Regions from separate parts of the Vibrio limimangrovi genome, predicted to be linked through region 2. Evidence: predicted binding sites of a transcription regulator. Region 2 holds the regulator's gene; each other region holds the start of a gene.

Region 1 (4,763 bases), on a different contig from region 2:
CACCAAGCTTTTTCACCGTTGACCAACAGACTCCTACTGGGAGGAAGAAGAAGATCGCTTCGCCAATCAGCCATAAGAATGAATGCACCGTCGCCCAGAACTGGCTGATTTCCGTCAGCGTTTGGCCATCAAACATCTTGATGTCGCCAATCACGTTACGGAAACCAAGAATCAGACCGCCGGTGATAATGGCTGGTAACAGAGGAACGAAGATTTCTGCAAGGTGAGAGATGCCACGTTCAACGATATTCATGTTCTGACGCGCCGCATTTTTTGATTCATCTTTGCTGGCTTCGCTTTTACCAGTTATCTCGATCAGTACCTTATAAACCTCATCAACTTCAGTGCCGATAACGACTTGGAACTGCCCTGCATTGGTAAAACAGCCTTTAACTATTGGCAGTGCTTCTAACTGCTTTATATCAGCCTGCTCCGTCTTATTCAGCACAAAACGTAAACGAGTTAAGCAGTGGCTCACACTAGCAATGTTGTCAGAGCCCCCGACCAACTCAATAAGACGCTGTACATCTTTACGCGCAATCTTACTCATAACTTTGCCCACCCTGTATTGGATATGTTTAACTTTTCATTGTATTTATTATTAATGGGAACATTCCCATGAAGTGGTTTTATATTGCCACCTGAAGATAAAAAACAAAATGGGAACAGTCCCATTAATTGAAAAGGATCACAAACTAAGTCTAGGGCAGAATATCCGTTATGCGACTACAGCATATGAACAAGTCACTACTGACTAACGGGCTTCTGGGTAAAGTGAAGTAAAGAAGCATTGCCGTTCAACTGATTAATCAGCATGTTAGAGGCTTTTTTACCGGCATGAGCATAGCCGGGATCAACGCTGAATACTTTTGGGAAAAGAAAGGAGAGAAGTTCATTACCACCAACACCGGTGACCACCACATCTTCGCGGCCCAGTTCTTGTAAACGCTTGATAACGCCCAGAGCAAGTGTATCACTGGCACAAACAATAGCTTGAGTGTCCTCTTGCAATACTTGCTCTGCCAACTGGTAAGCACTCTCATGGCTAAGCGCTCCGGTCTTAAAACAAGGCGGGATATTTCTGCTCTGGCACCACAATAGGTAAGCATTCAAACGCGCGAATCCCGTTGTTCTGTCGTCAGAGTCCACGCCAATATAAGCAATTCGAGAAAGCGATTGTTGCTCTAAATGGGACAGGGCCATATCAATCACACCCTCGTTATCGTAATTGATAGACGAAACGTCACTCGTATCCATGGCGATCACCACAATGCGATTGCCCCACTCCGCGAGTGCTTGTTCATCACAGCCGGTAAAACCAAACACAATTACACCATCGACATTACGCCTTCTGAGCACTTCTAAATGCTCAATGGTTTTTTCACGATCGAACTGACTTTCCATGATCACTACGTCATACCCAGCAGAATATAACTCTTTGAGCATAGTGCCCACGGCCTGATTTTCTGATGGAGAATCCAAACGAGAAATAATCACGCCCACCACCTTTTGACTGCCACCTCGCATCGACTGAGCAGACTTGGAAGGTACATAGCCTGAATCACGAATGATATTTTCAACCTTCTTACGCGTTTCTGGCTTTACTTTCGGATCGTTAGTGAGCACACGGCTAACCGTCGACTTGCCAACGCCAGCCAATTTTGCGATATCAAGAATGGTGAGTTTTTTGCTCATAGGTGATCAAACTCAAGTAGGTAGAAATTTAGGTAATTGAACTTTAACAACAAATAGAGAAAAGGGAAGCCAGTGCTTCCCTTTATAATAGACAGACAATGCTATTTATTTAAATAAGCTGGGACGTCGGCAATACTATCCAGCACCACAGTCGCCAGTGCTTCACCTTGCTCTGTAATTGGTTTGCCAGTACGCACTAGAATCTTGGTTCCTACGCCAGCGGCTTCTGCTGCCATCATATCTTCGGCTTTATCACCGACCATTACCGACTTTTCCATATCGATCTTCAGGAAATCGCGTGCAGAAATGAACATGCCTGGTTTTGGTTTGCGGCAATCGCAATCTTGTTTGTATTCACCGACACCATGCTCTGGATGATGCGGACAGTAATAGAAGCCATCGAACTCAACGCCGTGGTCGACAAAATTCCAGTCCATCCACTGAGTCAGGGACAAGAAACGGTCTTCACTGAATTTACCGCGTGCAATACCTGACTGGTTAGTAACGAGCACCAATAAGTACCCCTGGTCCTTCAGCGCTTTCGTCGCCTCAAACACACCGTCAATGTACTCAAAATCATGTTCGTCATGAACGTAACCATGATCAACGTTAATCACGCCATCACGATCGATAAAAACAGCTGGTTTTGCCAAAACGTATTTCTCTATTAACTCGGTTTAAGCAGATTATTACATACCTTATAAGCTTCAACACTATCTATTTGGATTGACATCGCGACAAAATAAGACGCGACATCTCAAGAATCGTTGAATATTGGGGGCTGAAATATCATGCGTAAAAATACAGGTCTAATATAATCAGGTTTCTATATCAGAGCGCTTGCACATTTAGACGTCTAGACGTAAAAATATCTATTGACTTAAATCAACTTACCCCATAGCATCAACTGTAAATTGAGATAGAGCTCAACATTAAGTTCTGTCAAAAGCCGTTTTTGACAACGAAGTTACCCATATCTCTATGCAGGTTGAAACATGATAGAAATACAAAACGTCAATAAAATGTTCTACCAAGGCAATAAAGAAATACTTGCCCTGAAAGACATTAACCTACATATCGCCAAGGGCACCATTTTTGGGGTGATCGGCTCTTCAGGTGCTGGTAAAAGTACTCTGATCCGCTGTGTGAACATGCTAGAAGCACCGACTTCTGGCTCAATCATCGTAGATGGCGTTGACCTGACTAAATTAAGTAAATCACAACTGGTAGAAACACGTCGTAACATCGGCATGATCTTCCAGCACTTTAACCTGCTGTCGTCTCGTACCGTGTTTGATAACGTGGCACTGCCTCTTGAACTTGCAGGTAAAGATAGCTCGCATATCAATGCAAAAGTAACCGAACTGCTTAAATTAGTCGGCTTGGAAGACAAACACGAAAGCTACCCTGCGAATTTAAGTGGCGGTCAAAAACAGCGTGTGGCAATTGCCCGTGCACTGGCATCCGATCCAAGCGTTCTGCTGTGTGATGAGGCCACCAGCGCACTCGATCCAGCAACCACTCAATCGATTCTTGAGCTATTAAAAAAGATCAACCGTAAGCTCGACATTACTATTTTGTTGATCACGCATGAAATGGAAGTGGTAAAAAGCATCTGTCACGAAGTGGCGATCATCGGCGGTGGTGAACTGGTTGAGAAAGGCACCGTTGGTGAAATTTTCGCTCACCCTAAAACAGAATTGGCGCACGAATTTATTCGCTCGACATTGGATCTTTCGATTCCAGAAGATTATCAAGCCCGACTTCAATCAAATCGTGTTGAAGGCAGCTACCCTCTGGTCCGTATGGAATTCACTGGCGCGACGGTTGATGCTCCTCTGATGTCTCAGATTTCACGTAAATACAATATTGATGTGAGCATCCTAAGTTCAGACCTTGACTACGCTGGCGGCGTGAAGTTCGGCATGATGGTCGCAGAACTGTTTGGTAATGAAGAAGATGATAACGCAGCCATCGAATATCTGCGTGAGCATAACGTGAAAGTAGAGGTACTTGGCTATGTCCTTTAATACTGTATCTGAATGGCTGAGCCTGAATAGCTCTCTTCTACTAGGGGCGACTTGGGAAACCTTATACATGGTAGCGGTTGCGGGCATTGTAGGCTTCGCCATCGGTATCCCATTGGGTGTCGTTTTACACACGACCAAAAAAGGTGGCCTGTTAGAGAATACTAAGCTCAACAGCATTCTGGGTGCCGTTGTTAACGTTGGCCGTTCCGTACCTTTCCTAGTACTGATGGTTGCAATTATCCCAGTAACAAAAATTTTGGTTGGTACCTTTATCGGCACAACCGCAGCAATCGTACCACTCACCATTGGCGCAATCCCTTTTGTTGCTCGCCTAATCGAAGGTGCCTTGCTTGAAGTACCAACAGGTCTGGTGGAAGCGGCACAATCTATGGGCGCTACACCTGTACAAATCATTACAAAAGTTCTGCTGCCTGAGGCAATGCCGACTATTGTTAACTCAGTAACGATTACACTAGTGACGCTAGTTAGCTACTCAGCGATGGCAGGTACCGTTGGTGGTGGTGGCCTTGGTGACGTTGCTATTCGATACGGTTTTCACCGCTACGATGTGACCATCATGGCTGTAACCGTGGTAATGCTGATTGTTCTGGTACAAATTATTCAATCTATTGGCGACGCAGTGGTACGCCGTGTAGATCACCGATAAGCAATAAATTATAAGGAGATACAGATGAAATTTAGCCTTAAAGGTCTTTTGACTGTCGTAACAGCAGCTTCTGCTCTTGCACTTACTGGTTGTGGTGAAAAAGAAGTTGATGTTAGCAAAGTAAAAGTCGGCGTTATTGCTGGCGCTGAAGCACAAGTTGCTGAAGTTGCAGCGAAAATTGCAAAAGAGAAATACAACCTAGATGTTGAGCTGGTTACTTTTACTGATTACGTAACACCAAACGCAGCACTAGACGACGGTTCTGTTGATGCAAACGCATTCCAGCACAAACCATATCTGGATCAGCAAATCCAAGACCGTGGCTACAAACTGGCGATCGCTGGTAACACCTTCGTTTACCCAATTGCTGG
Region 2 (4,763 bases):
TTCAATGCGAGTCGAGCCCGACTCAGGCTGATAGCTGCATTTGAGACTTAAATCCATAGTACTTTGCGCCACTGGCTGAAGCGTTCGGCTGTGCAGTACAGGCGCTGCCAGACGTGCAAGCTCACTGGCTTCATCCAATCTCAAGAGTGGCAATAAACACGCCTCTGCCACTAAACGCGGATCAGCGCTATAAACACCCGCTACATCACTCCAGATCGTGACCGTACTGACTTCCGCAAGCGCACCGATCACTGTCGCAGAATAGTCGGAACCATTACGCCCAAGCAGAACGGTTTCACCCTGGTCATTTTGCGCCATGAAACCGGTAATAATCACTCGTTTATGACTATGCTGAGCCAGTACTTCTTTAATAAGCGGGTATGAACGGGCGCGGTCGACTTCTGGCTGTGTCCCGGCTTCCGCTCGTAAAAACGCTCTCGCATCTTGCGCAACTGCAGGTAATGCCTGCTGAGTCAATAATGCCGCCAGCAAACGAGAAGACCATACTTCGCCGTGTCCTAATACTGCCGCTTTTTGTGCTTCGGTAAGCGGAGAGGTCAGTTCAGCCAAGGTACTGAACTCATCTTGTAAAGTGGCCAACAGGTGTGTTTGCGCTTCACCTTCCAACAACTCTTCGACGAGACCAGTTTGAAACTGTCTTAAGCCTTGTAACGCTTCATGAGCGATTCGGCCATCTTTGTCTAAACCTTCGAGAAACTCAATCAGGCGGTTCGTAGTTTTGCCTGCAGCGGATACCACGACCAGGTCATTTTCTGCTGAATACTCTTTAAGGATACCCGCAACACGCAAGTAGCATTCAGGATTCGCTAAGCTGCTACCACCAAATTTATGTAGCTGACGTTGTACAGTCATTATTATTGTTTCCTATTGCTTTGCTGATTTAGTGAAAGCTTGCTCTAGGTCAGCAATCAGATCTTGTGCATCTTCGAGGCCGACAGAAAGACGCAGTAATTGCTGTGATACACCAGCCTCTGCCAGCGCAGCTTCGCCCATCGCACGATGTGTCATAGACGCTGGATGACAAATCAAACTCTCTACCCCACCTAATGATTCAGCAAGAGAGAACAACTGCAGCTCTTTAACGAACACTTTGAGCTGTTCAAATGAACCACCAAACTCAAAACTCAGCATTGAGCCAAAACCGGACTGTTGTTTCTTCGCAATCTCGTGTCCTGGGTGTTCAGGCAGACTTGGATGATAAATTTTCGCGGCCAGCGATTGTTGTTTCAGGTATGCAAGCACTTGCTGAGAGCTCTCTTCATGCACTCGCATACGAGCACCTAACGTACGGATACCTCTCAACGTCATGTAACTATCGAATGGCGTGCCTGTCGCACCGATACAATTACCCCACCATGCCAGCTCTTCTGCATGCTCTTGTGTTTTTGTAATCACTACGCCACCAATCACATCTGAGTGACCATTGATGTATTTCGTCGTGGAGTGAATAACAAAATCCGCACCCAGTTCTAACGGCTTTTGGTACACCGGTGTCAAAAAGGTATTGTCTACTGCAACCAACGCGCCGACTTGCTTAGCCTTTTCACATACAGCAGCAATATCCACGACGCGAACAAGAGGGTTTGACGGTGTTTCTATCAAGATAAGCTTTGGCTTTTGCGCTAAAGCGGCATCAAGCGCCTGTTCATCGGATTGATCAACAAATAACACCTTGAAGTCGCCTTTGTTGGCGCGAGTATTGAAAAGACGGTAAGTACCACCATAGCAGTCATGTGGGGCGACAATCAGATCGTCAGGACCAATGAAAGCAGAAACCCATAAGTTCAACGCAGACGTACCACAGTTAGTAACTACCGCGCCTTTTCCTGATTCAAGCTCAGACAGCGCACTTTCTAACAAGCCACGGTTTGGGTTACCTGAGCGCGTATAATCGTACTTAGGCACTTCGCCAAACGCTGGAAAGCCATAGTTTGTCGATAGATAAATTGGTGGAACGACAGCGTGGTATTGAGTGTCGGATTCGATACCAGTGCGTACAGCAATGGTCGCAGGCTTACGGATGCTCATGGGTGTATCCTTTCACAGATGGTGACTTCTAAATAGGAATGCGCTATATCTAAATCGCAGATTCAATGAATTGCACACTCGCTTACTGTTCCTGTCACTTTACTCGTCAAAAATTGAGACGTCAACACTTCTAGACGTCTATATGTCTTTGCTTATGGCAGTAAATGCAGCTAAAATCAGCACCTCAATTATTTTTAACCTATTACAAATATGAAGGTACGCAATGGCTGACTGGAATGGCGAATACATTAGCCCGTATGCTGAGCATGGAAAGAAAAGCGAACAAGTAAAAAAAATCACTGTATCGATTCCGCTGAAAGTTTTAAAAGTGCTAACTGATGAGCGTACTCGCCGTCAGATCAACAACTTACGCCACGCTACCAACAGCGAACTCCTATGTGAAGCCTTCCTGCACGCGTACACAGGCCAACCGCTTCCTACGGATGAGGACCTTCGTAAAGATCGCCCTGACGATATTCCTACAGAAGCTAAAGCGCTGATGACAGCAATGGGTATCGAGTTTGAGTCGTTTGACGACGAGTAGTTGGTAGCGAATGGAATACAGGGATCAGTTTTTCCGCTTCCAGTACTAAAAGAATCCAATAAAAAATGGGACGCTATGCGTCCCATTTTTTGTACCTTATTTACAGCGGAGAATTACTCTGCCATGTAGTTCTCTGGCATCTCAATGCGAGCAACACCAGAGTCAACGGCTGCTTGAGCTACTGCTTTTGCTACACGAGGCAACAAACGAGCGTCCATTGGCTTAGGAATAATGTAGTCAGTACCAAACTCCAGCTTTTCCACACCAGCTGCTTTCAGTACGGCTTCTGGTACAGGCTCTTTCGCCAGTTCACGAATGGCTTCGACAGCGGCAAGCTTCATTTCATCATTAATTTCACTTGCACGCACATCAAGAGCGCCACGGAAGATGAATGGGAAACAAAGCACGTTGTTTACCTGGTTCGGGTAATCACTGCGTCCAGTGCCCATGATCAAGTCTTTACGAACGTCGTGTGCAAGCTCTGGCTTGATTTCCGGATCAGGGTTAGAGCACGCAAATACAATTGGCTTGTCTGCCATCAGTTTAAGCGCTTCTGCTGGTAGTAGGTTCGGGCCTGAAACACCAAGGAACAGGTCAGCACCTTCGATAACATCTTCCAGAGTACGCTTATCCGTGTTATTCGCGAATAGCTGTTTGTACTCATTAAGATCATCACGACGAGTGTGAATCACACCCTTACGGTCCAGCATGTAAATCTTTTCACGCATTGCGCCACATTTGATCAGTAGCTCCATACACGCAACAGCAGCAGCGCCAGCACCTAGACATACGATTGTCGAATCTTCAAGTTTCTTGCCTTGCAACTCGATCGCATTCAGCATACCTGCAGCGGTTACGATTGCTGTGCCGTGCTGATCATCATGGAAGACAGGAACGTCACAACGCTCGATAAGGCGCTTTTCAATCTCAAAACAGTCCGGAGCTTTGATGTCTTCTAGGTTGATACCACCGAATGTATCAGCAATGCTCGCAACAGTATTTACGAACTCATCAATCGTGCGGTGTTTTACTTCGATATCAATAGAGTCGAGGCCAGCAAAACGCTTAAACAGTAACGCTTTACCTTCCATTACAGGTTTAGAAGCAAGAGGGCCAAGGTTACCCAAACCAAGAATAGCTGTACCATTAGAAATGACGGCAACCATGTTCCCTTTCGCAGTGTACTTATACACGTTTTCAGGATTTTGAGCGATTTCACGCACAGGCTCAGCAACACCAGGGCTGTAAGCTAAAGCGAGATCACCTGCGGTTTCTGCTGGTTTTGTTAACTCGACTGCAATTTTCCCTGGGGTCGGGTAAGCATGGTAGTCAAGAGCTCGTTGGCGTTGTTGTTGTTCTGGAGTTACTGCTTTGTCTTCAGACATGAGGGGGGTTCTCTATTTATTTTTAGGTAAGGGGGAATAAATTCTAAAGGATCGAAGTCAATCTTCAAAGGTAAGATTGCGAGTAAAATCCTTAAAACAGCGACAATAAAATGAGATTAGACCAGATAATGATACAGAGCACCTGACTTTTAAGTCAGGCGCTCTGTTGTAAGGTATGGATTTGTAAACACTACCCAAGGAGCACTAGTTAATTATTCTTCATCCACATACTGTGCTTGTAGATAATTTTCAATACCAGTCATTTCAATCAGGCCAAGTTGAGTTTCAAGCCAATCCACATGCTCTTCTTCATCCTCGAGAATATCCTGGAAAAGATCGCGCGAAACATAGTCCCTGATATCTTCTGCATACGCTATCGCATCTTTTAGATCAGGAATAGCAGCCATTTCTAATTTAAGATCGCTTTCGAGCATTTCTTTAGTATCTTCGCCAATCATCAGCTTGCCGAGATCTTGCAGGTTCGGTAAGCCTTCCAAAAACAAAATACGTTCGATGAGATGATCTGCATGCTTCATTTCATCAATGGACTCATGATATTCCTTATCAGCCAGATGCTTTAAGCCCCAGTCTTTGTACATACGTGCATGGAGAAAATATTGATTTATAGCGACGAGCTCGTTACCGAGCACTTTGTTGAGATGTTGAATTATGATTGGATCGCCTTTCATGAACAAACCCCTCCTCTTTTTGGGCTTCATTTAAATGTAGAAGCAAATGAGAAGGTGTCAAAAGGCTGAGCTGATTTATTGAATCACTACGACGAT
Region 3 (4,763 bases), on a different contig from region 2:
AATGTTTGCTGGGTTAGCTTGCAGATCAGCAATGATTTGGTTCGCTTTCTCTTCCCACTGTGCAGGTAGTTCGCCATTGATACGACGCTTAAGCTCTGCCGCTTCTACTGGGTAAGCTGCAGCGTACGCTTCGAATTTCTCGTTCCATGCTGCTTCTTTTGCTGCACCCGCTTCTTTCGCATCCCACTCTGCGTATACGTCTGAAGGGATTTCAAATGGACCGAATTCCCAACCTAGGTATTCACGTGCAGCTTGCACTTCGTCTTGACCAAGTGGTGCACCGTGACAGTCGTGAGAACCAGACTTGTTAGGAGAACCAAAACCGATGATAGTCTTAGTACAGATTAGCGTAGGACGAGGGTCTGCTTTTGCCGCTTCAATTGCTGCATTAATTGCTTCAGAATTGTGGCCATCTACCGCTGGGATTACGTGCCAGCCGTACGCTTCAAAACGCTTAGGTGTATCGTCAGAGAACCAGCCTTCAACGTGACCATCGATAGAGATGCCGTTGTCATCCCAGAACGCGATCAGTTTGCCAAGGCCAAGCGTACCTGCTAGTGAACACGCTTCGTGAGAGATACCTTCCATCAGACAGCCATCACCTAAGAACACGTAAGTGAAGTGGTCAACGATGTCGTGGCCTTCTTTGTTGAACTGGGCTGCCAGTGCTTTTTCAGCCATCGCCATACCAACTGCGTTAGTAATGCCTTGACCCAGAGGACCCGTTGTCGTTTCGATACCTGGTGCGTAACCGTACTCTGGGTGACCTGGAGTCTTAGAGTGAAGCTGACGGAAGTTTTTCAGATCGTCGATAGATAGCTCGTAACCACTTAGGTGTAGTAGAGAGTAAATCAACATTGAGCCGTGGCCATTTGAAAGTACGAAACGGTCGCGGTCAGCCCATTCTGGGTTAGATGGATTGTGGTTTAGGTGAGAGCGCCAAAGAACTTCAGCGATATCAGCCATACCCATAGGTGCACCTGGGTGACCAGAGTTAGCTTGTTGAACACCATCCATGCTTAGAGCACGGATTGCATTGGCAAGATGTTTACGAGACGACATGTCTGCTCCTGAGTACGTTAAGCGAAACGAAAAAATTGGTCATAATTCTCTCAAAGCCCCTTAGGGAGCGCAAACGTTTTCAACCCCAAAAGCTCACAAATATTGCATCTGTGAATTTAATTTCCTCGAAACTCTCAAAATCTTAAATATCCCAGGCAAACGTTTGGCTGTGACAAAAATCAAAAAAGAGCTTGTAATTCGAGCAATCAAAATTAGAATAGCCGTCTAGATGTAGATACACCTGCATATATTAGTATTATTTTGCGCTGGAGCGTTTATCATGCTCCAGTTTTAAACCAGATATAGTGGAGCTAACATGGCTAAGCACCTGTTTACTTCTGAGTCAGTATCAGAAGGTCATCCAGATAAAATTGCAGACCAGATTTCTGATGCGGTTCTTGACGCGATTCTAGAGCAAGATCCAAAGGCTCGTGTTGCATGTGAGACTTACGTTAAAACCGGTATGGTAATGGTAGGTGGTGAAGTAACGACTTCAGCATGGGTTGACATTGAAGAGCTAACTCGTGAAACCGTTCGTGAAATCGGCTACGTACACTCAGATATGGGTTTTGATGCGAACTCTTGTGCGGTACTAAACACAATTGGTAAACAGTCACCGGATATCAACCAAGGTGTTGATAAAGCAGATCCAAAAGAGCAAGGCGCTGGTGACCAAGGCATCATGTTCGGTTACGCATGTAACGAAACTGAAGTTCTAATGCCAGCTCCGATCACTTACTCTCACCGTCTTGTTGAAAAACAAGCTGAAGTACGTAAAAACGGTACACTACCTTGGTTGCGTCCAGACGCGAAATCTCAGGTTACGTTCCAGTACGACCAGGGTAAGATCGTAGGTATCGATGCTGTTGTTCTTTCAACTCAGCACTGTGATTCAATCTCTACTCCAGACCTGCGTGAAGCAGTAATGGAAGAGATCATCAAGCCAGTTCTTCCTTCAGAATGGCTCAGCAAAGAGACGAAATTCTTCATTAACCCAACCGGCCGTTTCGTAATCGGTGGTCCAATGGGTGACTGTGGTCTGACTGGCCGTAAGATCATCGTAGATACCTACGGCGGCGCAGCTCGTCACGGTGGTGGTGCATTCTCTGGTAAAGATCCATCAAAAGTTGACCGCAGTGCAGCATACGCAGCGCGTTACGTAGCGAAAAACATCGTTGCAGCTGGTATGGCTGACCGTTGTGAAATCCAACTGTCTTACGCAATCGGTGTTGCTGATCCAACATCTATCATGGTGGAAACGTTCGGTACTGAGAAAGTATCTCACGACATCATCATCGAAGCGGTGCGTCAGTTCTTCGATCTACGTCCTTACGGTCTACAAGAAATGCTTAACCTTCTGCAGCCAATGTACAAGAAGACAGCAGCATACGGTCACTTCGGTCGTGAAGAGTTCCCATGGGAAGCGACTGATAAAGCAGACATTCTTCGCGATTTCGCTGGCATCAAGTAATCACGCCAGATTCGGAATCTACAAAGCCCTCGCCTCTTGGTGGGGGCTTTTTGTTTCGTCCTATCCCCTTCTTCCTTTATCCACCAGCCAAAATTGACCGAACAAATTTCGAGCAAATAGTTGTAAATTGTCCCAACTCTGCCAATAGTTAAAATATTGTTAAATGGCGTTTCAATAACAACCCGGATGTGAGCTAGTGTAACGACAGAAACCTTGGGAATACACGAGCCATACATCCTTATGACTAAAACCTACCAGGGGTTGGGTAAGTCATTATTGAGATAATTGCGTAGGAATAAACCAAGGAGGAGTTATGCCTCGAACCGTCAATCCATCCGACTTCCACGGCAAGCGAAAGGAAGTCCCAGATAACGAATACGCTAGAACGATTCCGTGCAACACGGTTAACCTCAGTGCCCCGTTCCATTGGCTCGCGCTGGGGTTGCATGATTTCGTACGAATGCCGCTGATCAGCGCGTTCTATGGACTCTGCTTTATGGCTGCAGCTATCGGTATCGTGCTGCTTATACAGTGGCAAGGAACACACCTTGTCGTCATGCCTAGCCTGATTGTTTATATGCTTATCGGCCCGTTTTTAGCGCTGGGCTTATACGATGCCAGTTGGGAAAGAGAACGTGGACATAAAGCTCGCCTGTTCCACTCAATGAAAGCCATTGGGCGTAATTCAAGCTCACAATGGGCCTTTGCGGTTCTACTAGCGGTTTGTATGATTTTCTGGATGCGTATTGCGGCACTTCTTCATGCCCTATACCCATCAGTACAAGGCGCCCCATTGACTGAGTATTTGCCATTTTTGGTGATTGGTTCGCTCATCGGTTTCATACTAGCCAGTGTCGTATTCAGTATTTCTGCATTTTCAATTCCATTGATGATGGAACGCCGCGTCGACATGATGACCGCAGTTTTCACCAGCTTCAACGCCGTGAAATCCAATATCCCGGCGATGATTGTTTGGGCCGCGATCATCTGTGGTGGCATATTAATTGGCTTTGCGACCTACGGTATCGGAATGCTGTTTACTATGCCGATTCTCGGCTACGGTACCTGGCATGCCTATCACGCAACCATTAAGAAAAAACACACACCATAAATCAGTGATGCTATGATCCAGCCCTCGCAACTGCGGGGGCTTTTTATTAAGCCTTTCTATTTAACTGAAGCGGAGTAAAGATGGACATTGAACTGAGCTACCAGGCAAAACAGGCAATGGCACATTACATTGCGATAGCTGAGCAAGCCTTCAAGCGCTCATTCCCTCTTCCAGGCATGACGTATAATGTGCGTGGCAAAGCTGCCGGAAAAGCCTATCTTCAGTTGAATGAGATTCGTCTTAACCCGATTCTGTTCAAAGAGAACAAACATGCCTTTTTACAAGAAGTCATCCCGCATGAAGTGGCCCATCTGATCACTTACCAGGTATACGGCCGAGTGCGCCCTCACGGCAAAGAGTGGCAAACCGTAATGGAATCGGTCTTTAACGTACCAGCGAAAACCACACACAGCTTCGAAGTCTCTTCTGTTCAAGGCAAAACCTTCGAGTATCGCTGCCACTGTACAACTTACCCGCTTTCCGTCCGTCGCCATAATAAAGTGCTCCGCAAACAGGCGGTGTACTCATGTCAGAAGTGTCGTCAGCATCTTAGCTTCACGGGTATTCAGCTTACCTAGAGCGTTACTAAAAATAACCAACAAGTTTCAACCTTATATTTTTCTTTTCTAATTATTAACTTGCTTATTACGAAAGCCAATATCTGAGTGATAGAATGGATAAAGTCATACTTTTTAAAGACTTTAACCATGAAATATCTGTTCTCTTTATTCATTCTCGCACTGTCCAGTGCAGCAGTAGCCGCGCCACCAAGCTCCTTTTCAGCCGCGAAACGCGAAGCTATAAAAATCTATAAGGATCATCCCACCAGCTTTTACTGTGGTTGTGATATTCAGTGGCAAGGCAAGAAAGGCTTACCCGACCTTTCCTCTTGTGGATACCAGATACGAAAGCAAGAAACACGCGCTTCTCGTATCGAGTGGGAACACGTCGTTCCAGCCTGGCAATTTGGACACCAGCTACAGTGCTGGCAAAACGGCGGCCGTAAAAACTGCTCGCGCAATGACAAAACATTCCGCTCAATGGAAGCGGATCTGCATAACCTGACCCCTGCGATTGGTGAAGTAAACGGTGACCGTTCTAACTTCAACTTCAGTCAGT

What was found. Region 2 encodes MetJ, which represses methionine synthesis genes. Its sites were predicted from a motif close to TTAGACNTNTANANGTCTAA; they were not measured.
Region 1: metN (methionine ABC transporter ATP-binding protein MetN) is a predicted target of MetJ. The motif match lies at 2,544-2,563, and genes of this name have one in related genera.
Region 3: metK (methionine adenosyltransferase) is a predicted target of MetJ. The motif match lies at 1,280-1,299, and genes of this name have one in related genera.

The regions. Positions count from the first base shown of each region.
Region 1 is NZ_JBSUGF010000016.1:26,466-31,228, forward strand. Features, by position in the region: gene treB (PTS trehalose transporter subunit IIBC) at 1-550, opposite strand, end outside; gene treR (trehalose operon repressor TreR) at 748-1,695, opposite strand; gene gmhB (D-glycero-beta-D-manno-heptose 1,7-bisphosphate 7-phosphatase) at 1,797-2,348, opposite strand; gene metN (methionine ABC transporter ATP-binding protein MetN) at 2,691-3,725, shown strand; gene ACWYU8_RS19240 (methionine ABC transporter permease) at 3,715-4,392, shown strand; gene ACWYU8_RS19245 (MetQ/NlpA family lipoprotein) at 4,417-4,763, shown strand, end outside.
Region 2 is NZ_JBSUGF010000021.1:650-5,412, reverse strand. Features, by position in the region: gene ACWYU8_RS20935 (bifunctional aspartate kinase/homoserine dehydrogenase II) at 1-873, opposite strand, end outside; gene ACWYU8_RS20930 (O-succinylhomoserine (thiol)-lyase) at 886-2,049, opposite strand; gene metJ (met regulon transcriptional regulator MetJ) at 2,273-2,593, shown strand; gene ACWYU8_RS20920 (malic enzyme-like NAD(P)-binding protein) at 2,707-3,978, opposite strand; gene bfr (bacterioferritin) at 4,191-4,667, opposite strand; gene ACWYU8_RS20910 ((2Fe-2S)-binding protein) at 4,763-4,763, opposite strand, start outside.
Region 3 is NZ_JBSUGF010000004.1:65,486-70,248, forward strand. Features, by position in the region: gene tkt (transketolase) at 1-1,062, opposite strand, end outside; gene metK (methionine adenosyltransferase) at 1,379-2,533, shown strand; gene ACWYU8_RS04345 (DUF2189 domain-containing protein) at 2,847-3,644, shown strand; gene ACWYU8_RS04350 (SprT family zinc-dependent metalloprotease) at 3,725-4,222, shown strand; gene endA (deoxyribonuclease I) at 4,352-4,763, shown strand, end outside.